Regions from separate parts of the Thermosynechococcus sp. HY596 genome, predicted to be linked through region 1. Evidence: riboswitches for the same ligand, from Rfam matches in the RefSeq annotation. Region 1 holds a riboswitch; the other holds the start of a gene.
The links. A riboswitch is a leader RNA that binds a small molecule or an ion and turns the genes downstream of it on or off. The one in region 1 is predicted to bind cobalamin.
Positions count from the first base shown of each region.

Region 1 (7,643 bases):
TCAGGTAATAGGCTACCAGATCAGTCAAGTCAAAAGATTATAGAAATCCAATTTTCTGCAAGAGAAAAAGAAAAGATAGAATCACTCCTAGGAATCCTTGTTGAAGAATTAAAAAGATTTAGTGAAGAAGAAAAGCAGAACCAAATAGCGGATAATCTGCGCTATGTTAACCAAGAAATTCAGAAGACCCTGAGTCAAATTGACGATCTAGAGGATCAACTTAACCAATTTCGCTTTCAGAATCGGGTAGTACGACCTGACCTAGTTGCTTCCCAGTTTACCTCTGCAACCTCTGGCAGGAGCGATCTTGAAACTTATCTTAGCCTTTTGGATAATTTGATCTCTGCAAGAAATGAAAATAGAGTAAAACTGGAGTCGGCTCAGGCAACGTTTAACTCCCTCGAAACACAGTTAAGGCTGTCTCCTACTGAGGCACTTGCTGCCGCCAATCTAGCTGCTTCTCAAAACTATCAGGAGTTGCTAACAAAATTAACAGAAGCAGAAACTAGGCTGGCTGGGGAGCAGGCCAAGCTGAATGAAAACTCACCGACGGTGCAAGCGCTACAGGAAGAAAAGCGACTACTGCTAGAGCAGGCCAGACAGCAAGCTCGACAGATTACGATTAGAAATCAGGATCAAGTTCGTCAACCCGAAACGCTGATTGGTTATCAAAGTGCCGTTTCTGGGTCTCTAATCGAGAAGTACATAGGGACCAGAATTGAGCTTGAAGCGCTGCGGAGGGCGGATGCTGAATTAAGCAACCAAATTCAGACCACCGAGGCAGAGATATCGCGAGTAATACGCCTTGCCAATCCTTACCGCAAGATTGAACAACGTTTTGCAGCAGCACAGGAATCTCTAAGGTTATTACTGCAAACTCGACAGTCCCTCCAGCTGCAGATTGCGCAACGGGACTTCACATGGCGAGTCCTCTCAGATATTGACAACAAGGAAGAATATCAAGTAACCCAGCGTTTATCAGTGGCACTGGTGATAGCCTTAATGCTGGGGGGAGTGTCTGGGCTGCTTTTGGCCCTAATCCTCGATTGGTTGGATGATCGCTTTCTGGAAGTGGAGCAAATTCGCCAACAAACCCCCTTACCGATTCTTGGCGAGATTCCTCTGACGAAGACATTTGATCAATTGGCCTTTAGTCGCCTAGAAACACCGTTGACGCTCTGGGGATTGCAGCACCGTTTGCCGAGTGCCACACCTGCTTTTAGGGAAAGTTTTTACTTCCTGTTGACGCAGCTAGAGTCGTTGGGATTGCCCCGCTCTTTGGCAATAACGGGTACAGTGGGCAAAGAAGGACAAACGACCCTTGCGATTTACCTTGCGGTTGCAGCAGCGGCGATGGGAAAACGGGTCTTACTGGTGGATGCCAATTTGCGTCAGCCCAGCATTCATCAAGGACTTGGCATTCCCAATGTCGCAGGCCTAGGGGAGTTGTTGCAAGGGGAAATGCCTTTTCCCCACTGGTTCAGTCTTTTAGCAAATCGTGCGGAAAGACTCTGGGTACTGACGGCGGGTCAGGTTCAGCAAGAGCCGATGATACTGCTGAGTTCTGCGCGGTGGTTTGATTTCTTGGAGGGCGCTAAGGATACCTTTGACTGCGTGATTCTGGATGTGCCGCCGATTTTGGCTGCTGCGGAGGCGCATCGGGTTCTGGCAGCGGTGGAGCGGGCCCTCTTGGTTGTGCGCTTAAAGAAAACGCGACGCGAAGCCTTTGCTCAGGCCCTGCAGGCTTGCGATCTGAGCTTACAGCAAAAGCTGCTTGGGATTGTCGTCAATGGTGTAGCTGTCAACCACCGAGATTTCAGAGGTTATCAGAACAGTGCTGCTGAGTCAGCGGTGGCACCCCTCTCTATCTAAGGTTTCACATCTCCCTTTCGGGGGACAAAATAGCCATTAAAACAGGCCCAAAGAGTAGGGCATGGGCAGCTAAGGTGAGGCCTGTCCAAAGCAGGGGAAACCAGCGCCAAACTCCTGCTTCTAGGGGCGGAAACAGGGCATAGGCTAGCCCGATGAGTGTCGGCGGTAAAATGATGAGCAAAATAGCTAACACAAGGGCAACAACGGTGACCTGAGAAGAGGGGCGGTGGAGCGATCGCCAGCCTGTACCTGTCCACTGCCAGCGAAAAGCGATCGCCCCATCTTCAAGGCGAGCCGTTTGGCGCTCAGGATCAAGGGTAAAAATGTGGCGGCAAAAGTTACAGGCATGGGTTTCCATGAGCACCATGGGGACAATTTGGCCATGGCGGCAAATAGGGCAGGGGTAGATGCCATGGCGCTCAAGGGGCTTAGGGAGTGGTTCCACCATGAACCTCAGCGGTCTGGGGGTGGAGGCGTTGTTGCTGGAGCCCGCGATAGAGACGATTGAGGGCATTCATATAGGCATGAGCCGAAGCAACAATAATATCCGTATTGGCGGCATGGCCCGAGTAAATGCGATCCCCGTGTTGCAGGCGAATGGTCACCTCGCCGATGGCATCAATTCCCGCAGTCACTGACTGCACGGAATACTCAATGAGGCGATTGGGAATTTGCACCACGCGGTTAATGGCACGATAGACGGCATCCACAGGGCCTGTGCCAATGGCGGCATCTGTCAGCTCCTCACCACTGGGCAGACGGATGGTTACGGTGGCGGTGGGGCGGGCGCGATCGCCACAGGAGACCTGCACAAATTCCAGCTGGTAGCCTTGAACATCAATGGCTTGGGTTTCATCTTTAACAATAGCTTCCAAATCCCAGTCGGTGATTTCTTTTTTCTTATCGGCCAGATCCTTGAAGCGCAAAAACGCCTTGTTGAGTTCCGTTTCACTGAGTTCAAAGCCCAGCTCGCGCAGGCGGGTGGCAAAGGCATTGCGACCAGAGAGTTTGCCCAAAACAATTTGATTGTCGGCTAGGCCAATGAGCTGGGCGTCCATGATTTCATAGGTTTGCTTGTGCTTGAGGACGCCATCTTGGTGAATGCCTGATTGGTGAGCAAAAGCGTTGGCACCGACGATCGCCTTATTGGGCTGAATCAGCATGCCCGTTAGATTTGAAACCAAGCGGGAGGTTTTGTAAATTTCGCGGGTGTTGATATTGGTCAGGGGTGCTTCTGATTCAGGGGGACGGCCAAGGAAGGGGTTAAAATACTGCCGCCGCACATAGAGAGCCATCACCAATTCCTCAAGGGCAGCATTGCCGGCGCGCTCCCCAATGCCGTTAACCGTACACTCCAGTTGCCGTGCCCCATTTTTCACAGCCTCAAGGAAGTTGGCAACGGCCAAGCCTAGGTCGTTGTGACCATGGACTGAAATGACGGCACGATCAATATTCGGCACGTTTTCCTTGATGCCTTTGATCAGGGCACCAAATTCGGCGGGGGTGGTGTACCCCACGGTGTCGGGAATGTTAATTGTTGTGGCACCGGCGTCAATCACCCGCTCCAAAACTTGATAGAGAAACTCAGGATCCGAACGCCCGGCATCCTCAGGGGAAAACTCAACATCATCCACAAAGGACTTGGCATAGGCCACCATTTCGGGGGCAATTTCCAGTACCTCAGCGCGGGTTTTCTTCAGTTTGTACTCTAGGTGAATGTCCGAGGTGGCAATGAAAGTGTGAATGCGGGGATAGTAGGCGGGTTTGAGGGCTTTTGCGGCGGCTTCAATATCTTGGCGGGTGGCACGAGCCAAGCCACAGATCACAGGCCCCGTTTCGGTGCCCACGGTTTCAGCAATCCGCTGTACGGCTTCAAAGTCGCCGGGACTGGCAAAGGGAAAGCCTGCTTCAATAATATCCACCCCCAGTCGGGCCAGTTGACGGGCGATCGTGAGTTTTTCATCCACATTCAGCGAGGCACCCGGCGACTGTTCACCGTCCCGCAGGGTGGTATCAAAAATCAACACCCGATCAACGGTCTGGGGAGGATATTTAATGCGCATAGACAAGCCCCATTCAAGCTTGAGAAAGAGTAGCAATTATTTCTACTCTAACATTTTCGCTGGGAAGCAATGTCTAGGGAACTTGCCAAATGCGTTGGTGATAACTGGGCAAGTGATCCAAGTCCACGGTTGATCCATGGTGAGGGTGATGCCCCCCGTGATCATGGCTGTGGGAGGGGTGCTCATGATCCTGATGATGGTGGTGATGATGGCTATGGCCTGCCACCAAGCGGAATTTGCAGGCTTCACAGTTCATGGCCACCTGCCCCGTATGGGTTTCAATTTCCCGCTGCCGCGTGAGATAAAATAGTTGCGGATGCAGGCCAATTTCCGGTAGGTTCACGTATTCAACACTGGGATAGGCAGCTTGGGCTTCTGCGGTAAGGGTATAGATTTTCTTGACTAATGCCCCTGTAAACATGAAGTGGGGCAAAACAATCACGCGGCGGGGCTGGTAAAGATTCGCCCGCCCAAATCCTTCGGGTAGGCGGGGATGGGTAATGCCAATAAAGCAGACCTCAACGGTTTTGTAGCCACTGCCTTCCCAGAGCATGCGGGCTAGCTTAAAGACATCGCCATTGGCATCGGGATCACTGGAGCCGCGTCCCACCACTAGGAGAACGGTTTCTTCGCGGCCAATGCCTTGGGGATTAAATTCTGGGGTGTCCAAGCGTTCAAGGCGCGATCGCCACAGGGTTAAAATTTCGGGGGCAATGCCATAGTGGCGGCCATAGTGATAGCGCAATTGCGGAAACGCCCGCCGTGCCCAATCCAACTCATTGGTGACATCAAACTTATTGTGGCGAGCAGCAAAGAGTAAAACTGGCAGCACTGACAAGTCTGTATGGCCTGCGGCAGCACACTGGCTGAGCACTTCAAAAATCGAGGGTTCCGTTAACTCCAGAAAACAGGGAAAAACAGGCCGGCAGGGATCCAGTTGATAATAGGCTTGGGCAAAGTCCAAAAATGCTTGGCGACCTTCCGGATCGCGCGTCCCATGACCGACGAGTAAAAGCGGTCGAGATTGGGGGAGAGGGGGTAAATCGAGGCTAAAACCGAGGGGATTGAGAATGGAATCGTTGAGCGTAACAACCACGTTGAAACTCCATGCCCGTGCGACGCAGGCAAACAGAGTGAACCACAGCAAGTAGGCATTCTGGCTGAGGGGGGTTCCCCATCACAGCTGCGGCACAGCACCAGACTTGCACTGGATTTTCCCTACAGGCTGCTCTTCACAGTGAACGTTGCCAATTGTAACGAGATTCTCAGACCCCTGTCTATGCGGGGGGTGGGCACATTAGGGACTTATAGCGCCGCAGCATCGAGAACGCCAATGGTTTGGTTGTAGATGGCTTGGGCTTCTTCGGGGGTGTTGCCAATACTGACGAGACCCAGCTTACCAAATTCCGAGAGTGCCCCCATGAGGTGAAAGACAGTGCCCGTTTCGGTGCTGGAATCAAAGTGGAGATGGTAGCGGGCAATCATATCTAAGAGATCATTGGGCAAAAGACCCCGATAGTGGGGTTGGCAGAGGTTATCGGAGGCAATGTAATACTTGGGACGGCGGTGCTTGCTGTAAAACAGTCCAGAGTCTAGCTCATAGTGGCCATCGGTGAGGAATTTTAAGGTCATAAAGGGGTGCGTAGTACCACCCTTGCGCAAGTTAATTTCAATGGCGTAAAGCTCCCACCCTGCTGTTGTCTGGGTGGCAACAACGTCCACACCAAAACAGCCGATCACCCCCTGCTGTGCCAAGTACGTCCCTACCTTTTGCCCCAATTCTTGGAGTTGTTGGCGATAGTCGGCATGGGCGGGAAATTCACAGCCAATGAAAATTTGACCTGTGGGGGCATTGAGTAATTGCTCATGGGTGGAGACGATTTCAACACTGCCTTTGGGGGTAATGCAGCCTTGGACACTGGGCGATCGCTTGACAGCACCTTCCACAAAGGCTTCGACAATGCCACCCAGATCCATAAATCGCTGCCGATAGGAGAGCCAAGTTTCATTAGGCGCCTGAAAGACCATCTCCTCTAGGCTATTTTCAATCCGTTGTAGATGATCGGGGGTGTGTGGGCTGCCAAGGGGGCGCAGTGGGCGCAGATCAAGAAGAGCATTGCCTTCTCCGGAAAAAGCCTCATTGAGTTTCACCACTACCCGTTGCAGTTCAGGAGATTTCTCTTGGAGGTGAGCGATCGCGCGCACCAGTTCCGGTACCCCCTGCAAAAAACCGCTGCCCATCGGATGGGGAATGCCTGCGGCCGCAAAAAGTTCCCGACTGCCCGCCTTGGTTCCCCAGTAGAGGAGGTCGGGATCCGTCGAGTAGAGGGGAATACCTAAGCGTACCGCCAGTTCCCGCTCCAAAGGGGTGGAGTTAAAACACACCATGTAGGCTTGGTTGGGACGCAGGGCTTGACGAATACGCTCCAAAAGGCGAGGCCGCTCTAAAATTTTCGCAGTCAAGGGTTTATCGGAGCGATCGTAGGTGGCCAGCAGCAGCAGGCGATCGCGGGCATGGGAACTGGGTACGCCGGGGAGTAAATCCAGATAATAGTCAATAATGCTGGGGTGCAGCGGCTGGGACGTCACGTAGATCATGCGGGTACGCGGATTCCGCAACTGGATCAGCGTATAGAGTTGCCGCTCCTCGTAGTGGGTGTAGCCGGTGATCTTGGCCAGCTCCGGTTGGGGAAAGCTCAGGGAAGGCACCACCACAATATCGCGCTCAATACCGCCGGGACCCTTGGGCAGTTCAGGAATAAACGTTTCTGTCCCGTCCCAGCACTCCAAGAGTTGCGTTTGCAGTTGGCGGAATTCCTCAGCAATTGACATCAAAACGCCCCTATGCCCTTGTCCCTAGTTTAGGGAGTTTGAGTCGCACTCATCGCTTGGGGGTCATCTTGTTCAAACTTTCTTTACTGAGGAACGGTGCTTCGTTTGCTCAGCTTCAATAGCCAACAAACTAAGGTTTGCCATCAAGTTCAATGTACCTGACATGCACCTGAGCGGGGCGCAGAACAAAGGGATTTTGCCACTTGCCGGCAGGACTGGGGTACGTTTTTTCGGGATAGGAGAGCAAATCGCTGTAAACGGCGCTTAATTCAATGGGAACACCTGCTGGCACATTAGTCATCTTAAAGGTACATTGACCATCCTGAGCACCAGCGGCAGGACCAGTAGCAAATACCTTGATGGGCGGTAAATTTTGCGGTTTAGCAACAACTCGAATCGCTGAGCAGGCAGCCGGTGCAACATTGCCCATTTGATCGCCAAAAAAAATGCGGCCTTGCAGCGTTGCCGTGGGTAGAGCCAAAGCTCCGCTAGTTTGAGTGAGTGTCCCAGTGAGCAGTAGCAAGGTGGAAAGAGATAAGCGTTTCATGATGTGGCTCACGCTCCAGAGAAGGGGTGATGATTCAATCTTGGCGGAGCCTAGGAAGAATCCCAGTGAAGGCGATCACAAGATGGATGAGAACCGCAGCACAAAACATGAAGCTCACACCACCTGCTGACGCGCGGAGGGGAGAGTGCAGGCTAAACATGTTCAAATTTGGGCATCAGTGTCCCTTGGTGTAGAGATTGTTTCTTGGTGAACGTAGCGCGCTCCAGCAAACACCTCACGGGTGGTGCGGCTATACCAATTGCGAAATGAGGGTCGCTTGAGAATGGGGCGCGTCCAGTGACTACCGCCTTTTAGGACAAAATGCTCGC
Region 1 covers NZ_CP130346.1:1,823,134-1,830,776, reverse strand. Annotated here, with positions in the region: gene QYC28_RS09065 (polysaccharide biosynthesis tyrosine autokinase) at 1-1,872, shown strand, start outside; gene QYC28_RS09060 (hypothetical protein) at 1,877-2,320, opposite strand; gene QYC28_RS09055 (2-isopropylmalate synthase) at 2,301-3,935, opposite strand; gene QYC28_RS09050 (sirohydrochlorin chelatase) at 4,009-5,031, opposite strand; cobalamin riboswitch at 5,064-5,205, opposite strand; gene QYC28_RS09045 (peptide ligase PGM1-related protein) at 5,241-6,767, opposite strand; gene QYC28_RS09040 (hypothetical protein) at 6,898-7,314, opposite strand; gene QYC28_RS09035 (SUMF1/EgtB/PvdO family nonheme iron enzyme) at 7,477-7,643, opposite strand, start outside.

Region 2 (7,643 bases), 910 kb from region 1:
CGATCAACGTCCGTAGCATTGAGATTGGTTTTAATGGCAAATACCACTAAGTGGGAGGCATCCACCACCTGTCGTTGATTCCAAGTGTGGGGGAGCAGGGCTTGGCGTAGCTCAGGCGTCTCAATGACGTAAAACTTCCACGGTTGCAGGCCAAAGGAAGAAGGAGCCAGTACCAGACTTTGTAGAAGTGTTTGCCACAGATCCGCAGGAATTTTGCGATTGGGGTCAAATTTCTTCGTGGCGTAGCGCCATTGCAGTTGTTGCAAAACCGTTGTTGGTGAAATCGGTGCTTCAGTCATTCTGTTCCCTAGAGAATTGATTAGAGCGATTACCCGAAGGGTACGCTACGCGATCGCGAAAACCACTCGCCGCTCATTTTGACAAACCATGAGGGTAAGGTCAACCTCTCTCCTGTGTTGAGGGCAATTCTGTCATCAAATTTATTGCGTAAAATATTGGGTACGCCTCACCGCCATCACCGGCTAGAGGAGAATCCCCAGAATGTCACGCATTTATGACAACATAGAGCAATCTTTATTGCCAGAGCTGCAAGACCGCTTACAGGAAGCCTACCGATGAAAAAGAAGCATTTTTCCAGCTTTACTTACGCTGAAGCTTTCAAGTACCTAGGTATTCAAGAAATCATTCCTTGGAAGCTGTCTGTGACACCAATCGCCCCCAGTGAGTTTTTTGAGGAAAACCTGCGGCAAATTTCTGAAGTCTTTGATCTACGCAGCAGCGAGGAATCAAAAAAACTCTTAATTGATGTCATTTGCCAAGAGTCCCTACGGCAGTTTAAGCACTTGAAAATTTGGAAGTCAGCCCCCCTATCCGATGAGCAAACCACTGGGTATGTGGACTATTTGGTGGCAGAACGCAAGGCCTATTTAGAAGCGCCATTTGTTTGCATTGTCGAGGCCAAGAGGGATGATTTTGAGCAGGGACTTGCGCAGTGCTTGCCAGAGATGAAAGCCTGCCAATACAACAACAAAGAAATTGATCGAAATTTGGATATTTATGGTATTGTAACCAATGGAGAAGGGTGGCAATTCTACAAATTAACGCTGGCAGGAGCGGTGTACGGCTCTGAGCTATATGCCATTGGCAATCTCCCCCAAGTCCTAGGCATTTTGTCCTTTGTTTTTCAGGAGTGTGAACAGAATTTATTAGCCCTATCCCAAGGTCAACCCTAAGGTTGTTGTCATTTGCACTCCCTAGTTTTGGAAATGTGACCCGCGGTTGAGTCAGCTTGCCGTGCAAGGTAGCGATCAGATTCCAAGTGTGGGGGAGCAGGGCTTGGCGTAGCTCAGGCGTCTCAATGACGTAAAACTTCCACGGTTGCAGGCCAAAGGAAGAAGGAGCCAGTACCAGACTTTGTAGAAGTGTTTGCCACAGATCCGCAGGAATTTTGCGATTGGGGTCAAATTTCTTCGTGGCGTAGCGCCATTGCAGTTGTTGCAAAACCGTTGTTGGTGAAATCGGTGCTTCAGTCATTCTGTTCCCTAGAGAATTGATTAGAGCGATTACCCGAAGGGTACGCTACGCGATCGCGAAAACCACTCGCCGCTCATTTTGACAAACTATTAAAGGCGAGGTCAACTGCCCTGTAGATCAATTGCCCACTATTGCCACTGAATATCGGCATCCATCGCAGTCATGGCAGAGGTGAGTTTTTCAACCAGTTCCTTAACAGGGAAAGCGCTGACATCTTTTGCTGCACGGGTGCGGATACTTACGGTCTCGCTTTCGACTTCCTTGGCACCGATAATGCCCATCACAGGAATTTTCTGGGTTTCAGCATTGCGGATTTGTTGACCTAGCGATCGCCCGTACGATTCACACTCATGCGGATGTCCCATCAGCCGAGGTCAGGTGCCCCTACCAATCATGGAGCAGGTCTTTAGGCATGGCGCAGCCTTCTTACAAGCATTGCCCCGCCAATGGCAGGAATGGAAACGCAGTTTTGAGTGGTGGAAAAATCCTGCGATTTTAAGGGGGCAACGGTGCGCTGGCAGCAACAACAGATCCTCAGTTGGTAAGACGAGCCCCTCGCAATTGCTGGGCGGCTGCCACCATGTTTTTCAGTGAGGGAATCACTTCCTCCCAGCGACGGGTTTTCAGACCGCAGTCTGGGTTAACCCAAATCTGGTCACTGGGTAGATGGGCGATCGCAGTCTCCAGCTGCTGAACCATCTGCTCAACAGTGGGAACTGCCGGACTATGAACATCATAAACACCATTGCCCACCTGCTGTTGATAGCCGGCATCAGTAATTTCAAACAGCGTTTCATTGTTACTGCGGCTATTTTCAATGGACAACACATCTGCATCTAGGCGCTCGATATGTTGAATAATGTCGCCAAACTCCGAATAGCACATGTGGGTATGAATTTGGGTTTCTGGCTTAGCCACACCAGCCGCCAACCGAAACGCATCGACGGCCCAAGCCAAGTACTCCTGCCAACGTTCCGGCTTGAGGGGTAATCCTTCCCGTAAAGCGGGTTCATCAATCTGGATAATCTTTGCCCCAGCAGCTTCTAAATCGGCCACTTCATCCCGTAGAGCCAGGGCAATCTGCATCGCCTGTTCGCTCCGCGGAATATCGGTGCGGGTAAAGGACCAGTTAATCATGGTCACAGGGCCCGTCAGCATGCCCTTGACGATTTTCTGGGTCAACGATTGCGCCACCTTAAACTCTCGCACCGTCATTGGCTCGGTTCGCGCTACATCCCCATAAATAATGGGTGGACGCACACAGCGACTGCCATAGCTTTGCACCCAGCCGTGTTCGGTAAAGGCAAAACCAGTGAGCTTCTGGCCAAAGAATTCCACCATGTCGGTGCGTTCAAATTCGCCATGCACCAATACATCCAAGCCAATTTCTTCCTGCAATCGAATGCATTTGGCAATTTCAGCATCAATTGCTGCTTGGTACTCCGCAAGGGTGATTTCTCCGCGCTTGAGCTTCACCCGCAATTGCCGCACTTCTGGGGTTTGCGGAAAAGAACCAATGGTAGTTGTCGGAAAGAGCGGTAAGGTGGGCTGCAGTTGGCGGCGTTGTTCATAGGGCATAGCCCGTTTCAGATCGTTGACGGTTAAATTGCGCAACCGCTGTTGTACCACTGGATTCACAGGCCTAAATTCCTTAAAGGCCTGCCACTGGGCTTCAATCTCTGCTAATTGGGGGTGCTGGGCAAGGGCTTTGGGACTCTCCTGCAGCGTCTGGGCCAATAGCACCACCTCATCCAACTTTTGTTCGGCAAAACTCAACACCCGCCGCAATGGCTCTGGTAACTTCACTTCTCGTGCTGCATCGTAGGGGACGAATTGTAAAGAGGCTGAGGGGTGCAACCGGATATTGGTTGTGATACCCTGAATCGCTGCTAAGGTTGACACAACAAGTTCTGGGCAAATTTTCCAAATGTTTCGGGCATCCACAATACCCACCCCCAGCTGTTTATCCCTTGGGAAACTAAACTGCTGCAATAATGCCAAGTTCTGCCCACGGGTAAAATCTAGACTAATGCCGGCTACGGGCAACGTCACCACCCAAGGATAGGCAGCGCCGAGATCATCAAAGTAGGTCACTAGGTAAATCGGCAAACCAACTTGACAAAGCGCATCAAATGTTGATTCATACAATTCCCTGAAGTTGTTGGTGTCCCCAAAAACCAAGGCAGGTTCGTGGATTTGTACCTCAACCACCCCTAGGTTCTTCAATTCAGCCAACAGGATAAGATAGCGCTCCACTAGGCAAGACAACGCTTCCTCTAGATTCATCTGCAGCCGACTCAGCCGTAGCAGGGTTAAAGGCCCTAGCACCATGGGAACGGCGCGATCGCCCAAGACCTTTTGGGCGCGACCGATGATCCCCAGAAAATCACTAAAGTCTGCTGCCTGAAGAGGCTGACTCATTTCGGGAACCAAGTAGTGATAGTTGGTGTCAAACCATTTGGTCATCTCAAGGGCTGGAATTCCCTCTCGACCGCGAGCCATTGCAAAGTATTGCTCCAACCCTGTAAAGGCTTGATACCGCTGTGGGATGAGGCCGAGGCGGACACTCCAGTCGAGAACGGGATCGTAAAAACTGGTATCGCCAACGCCAATGCGATCAATGCCAGCCTGCAGTTGCGTTTGCCAATTTGCCAATTCAATATCTTGAACCGTTTGTAGTAAATTTTCTTGATTGGATTTACCATTCCAAAAGGCTTCCAATGCCTTTTTCAGCTCGCGATTTTTACCAATACGGGGGTAGCCTAGCGTTGCAGTCTGAATGGTCATTGTTATGGTACCCTGAGTTTTGACAGTTCTCTCAATAGACAATGAAAGCTGGCTGTTTTCAGTCCAACAAGCAGTGCACTTCCAGTATCATCAGCAGAACCTAGCGTGGGTCACTGCAAGAGGAGCCCTTGTCTAGGTGCTTGTAGGTACTTGAAAATCTCCAAAATCACTTGTGCTACAGTAACGGCAGGAACCTTGCCAGAAAAGGGCGGTAGGGGGGGTCTTTACCTAGGCAAATTAATGAAAATTGAAGCATGAAGAACATCATCTGTACCTCGCAGATGTTGGCATAACGACATTCACAACTCGGCGGGCATTCTGACTGAGAGAGTAGTGCCTCTCATCACAGCTGCGGGACAGCGGCAGATTTGCACTGCACTTTCCCCCTTGCGTCTGATGGCTGATCCCCACCAGAACCGAGTAAGTACATTAAAGGCTAACACAAGTTACGAGTTAAGGGTAAGAGCACGGCGGTCTATTGGCATGAAAAGCTGCCCCTAGGTTGACTGCTGCCGTTATTGTGCAACTGCTGAGGGTAAAATCAGAAATGGTTATCATTTTTCTCAGCAGCGTTCTTCTAAGTCAATATGCCCTCTGCCTGCCAGCCTTTACCGGCTTCCCTCGATCGCATTGTTCAGCGGTTCCAACAGATCTCAGATCCAAAGCGGCGCTATGAATACTTGCTGAGCTTTGCAAAGCGCCTGCCGCCATTTCCTGAGGAGCAGAAGGTCGCCGCCAACCGCGTGCCCGGCTGTGTCTCCCAAGTGTACGTGAAAGCCTCTTTAGAGCAGGGCAAGGTGATTTTTCAGGGGGATTCTGACGCTCAGGTAACGAAGGGATTGGTGGGGCTATTGGTCGAAGGGTTGAGTGGGTTGACACCCGCAGAAATCCTGCAGTTAAAACCTGACTTTATTCAGCAAACCGGACTAAATGTCAGCTTAACCCCCTCGCGAGCCAATGGCTTTTACAACATTTTTCGAACGATGAAAGCCCTAGCGTATCACTTGGCCGAGACTTCGTGTCACACTTAAAGCCTCAGCTGATGGGACTACAGCAGCAAAAGCTGGACTGGTTGCTAGAGAACACCTTTACGAAGGAGGATAATCCCTTAGTTGTAGGATGACGCAGCAATCCACACAACGGGGACATTAAGCTTCGTTTAAGGATTTAACACTTCTGCTTGTACCCCATATTAGAGAAGGTATGTACTTAGGAATAACAACTCGAATAAATAAAGCACAAATAAGAATTAATATTTGTAAAAGCAAGTTTTTTCCAGTTTCTACCTGTAAACGGAAGACATCACATACAACTGATAATTTATCAGTTGATGAAATACCGCCAAGCATAAATTCTCCGGCAATAAAATCGCATCCGTGAAACTTACAGCCATTTTGAATAGCAGTTTTGATAAAGAAGTAGTCTGCGCCAACTGGAAATCTATAGGAATAGTATCCTAGTTGCCTATGAAGATCGGTTTTAATTAGAGTACCAACAGCATGGGAAGATATGTAGGCTCCGGCTGAAAACAAATACGGTCTTCCTCTATTAGGGCGCCTTAATCGTTTACCTAACCACACATGTGCTGATAGTATATCTGCTTTCGTAGAGCAAGTAGCTTTTCTAAACAACTCTATTGCATTCTGTTCTAGTAAATCTCCAGCACCTAAAACAAGATAATAATCTCCACTTGCAATTTTAAGCGATTTATTGATCGCATGATATAAACTAAAATCTGGTTCTGAGATAATTTTTATATTTAAGCCCTTTGTAGACTGAATAATACTAATGGTACTATCAGTTGAAGCACCATCTCCAATAATCCATTCAAAGTTTTTATCCGTTTGACCTTGAAGGCTTTTAATGGTTCGAGTAATCGTATCTTCGACATTGAGAGTTGCCGTAATAATTGATATAAAAGGATAGGTCATAATGAGTTAACCTCTAGCTACTGCCACTGAACCTCGGCATCCATTGCATTCATTGCCGATGTCAGTTTCTCGATCAGTTGTTTAACCGGCAAGGCGCCGACATCGCCTGCAGCACGGGTGCGAATACTCACAGTCTCGCTTTCGACTTCCTTGGCACCCACAATGCCCATCACGGGAATTTTCTGGGTTTCAGCATTGCGGATTTGTTTACCTAGGCGATCGCCACTGCGATCCACGCTCACGCGCACACCCTGCTCTCGCAGTTGAGCGGCCACACGTTCGGCATAGGGGCGTTGCTCATCCCCCACGGGCAACAGGCGCACTTGCTCTGGTGCCAGCCAGAAGGGGAAATCCCCTGCATACTCCTCAATGAGAATGCCAATGAGCCGCTCCAGCGAGCCAAAGGGGGCACGGTGAATCATCACTGGTCGGCGGCGGGTATTGTCCTCAGCAACGTATTCCAAATCAAAGCGCTCAGGCAAATTGTAGTCCACCTGAACCGTTCCCAACTGCCACTCACGACCGAGAGCATCCTCAAAGATAAAGTCTAGTTTCGGCCCATAGAAGGCGGCCTCCCCAATCCCCAAGAAATGCTCCATGCCCAACTGTTCTACCGCTCGCTGAATTGCTGACTCCGCCTTTGACCAAGCCTCGTCGGAGCCAATGTACTTATCGGATTTGGGATCGCGGAAGCTCAACCGTGCCTTGAACTTATTCAGACGCAGACAGCGGAAGACCGAGAGAATGAGGTCAACCACATTCAAAAACTCGACATCCAACTGCTCTGGGGTGACAAAGAGGTGGGAGTCATCAACGGTAAAGCCCCGCACCCGTGTCAAGCCTCCCAATTCTCCCGACTGCTCATAGCGATAGACGGTACCAAATTCCGCCAGCCGCAGGGGTAAGTCGCGATAGGAGCGCAGCTCACTTTTGTAGATTTGAATGTGGAAGGGACAGTTCATGGGCTTGAGAACAAAACCCTGCTCGTGGGCAGCAGCCTCAGCATCTTCAGCCATCAGAGGAAACATATCCTCTTTGTACTTTTGCCAGTGGCCGGAGGTCTTAAATAGATCCACACGGGCAATGTGCGGACTCACCACCGGTAGATATCCCCGCTTCATTTGCTCTTTTCTGAGAAATTCCTCGAGGGTTGAGCGTAGAATCGTTCCCTTAGGAGTCCACAGGGGTAGCCCTGGTCCTACAGGATCAGCAAAGATAAAGAGACCCAGCTCTTTGCCCAGTTTGCGGTGGTCGCGGCGCAGGGCTTCTTCCTTGCGGCGTTTATACTCCGCCAGTTGCTCAGGGGTTTCCCAAGCAGTGCCATAAATGCGCTGCAGTTGGGCTTTGGTTTCATCGCCGCGCCAGTAGGCCCCAGCAACACTTTCGAGGGCGATCGCCTTGGGGTTAATCTCACCGGTGTTTTCCACATGG
Region 2 covers NZ_CP130346.1:913,964-921,606, reverse strand. Annotated here, with positions in the region: gene QYC28_RS04670 (NAD(P)H-dependent oxidoreductase) at 1-299, opposite strand, end outside; gene QYC28_RS13255 (hypothetical protein) at 576-1,193, shown strand; partial or broken gene QYC28_RS13250 (nitroreductase family protein) at 1,276-1,494, opposite strand; gene QYC28_RS04655 (His/Gly/Thr/Pro-type tRNA ligase C-terminal domain-containing protein) at 1,623-1,859, opposite strand; gene metE (5-methyltetrahydropteroyltriglutamate--homocysteine S-methyltransferase) at 2,029-4,281, opposite strand; cobalamin riboswitch at 4,572-4,717, opposite strand; gene QYC28_RS04645 (SufE family protein) at 4,869-5,312, shown strand; gene QYC28_RS04640 (glycosyltransferase) at 5,430-6,212, opposite strand; gene thrS (threonine--tRNA ligase) at 6,230-7,643, opposite strand, start outside.
Region 2: it holds a riboswitch for cobalamin, as region 1 does, so the genes downstream of both, metE (5-methyltetrahydropteroyltriglutamate--homocysteine S-methyltransferase) here and QYC28_RS09050 (sirohydrochlorin chelatase) in region 1, are expected to answer to the same signal.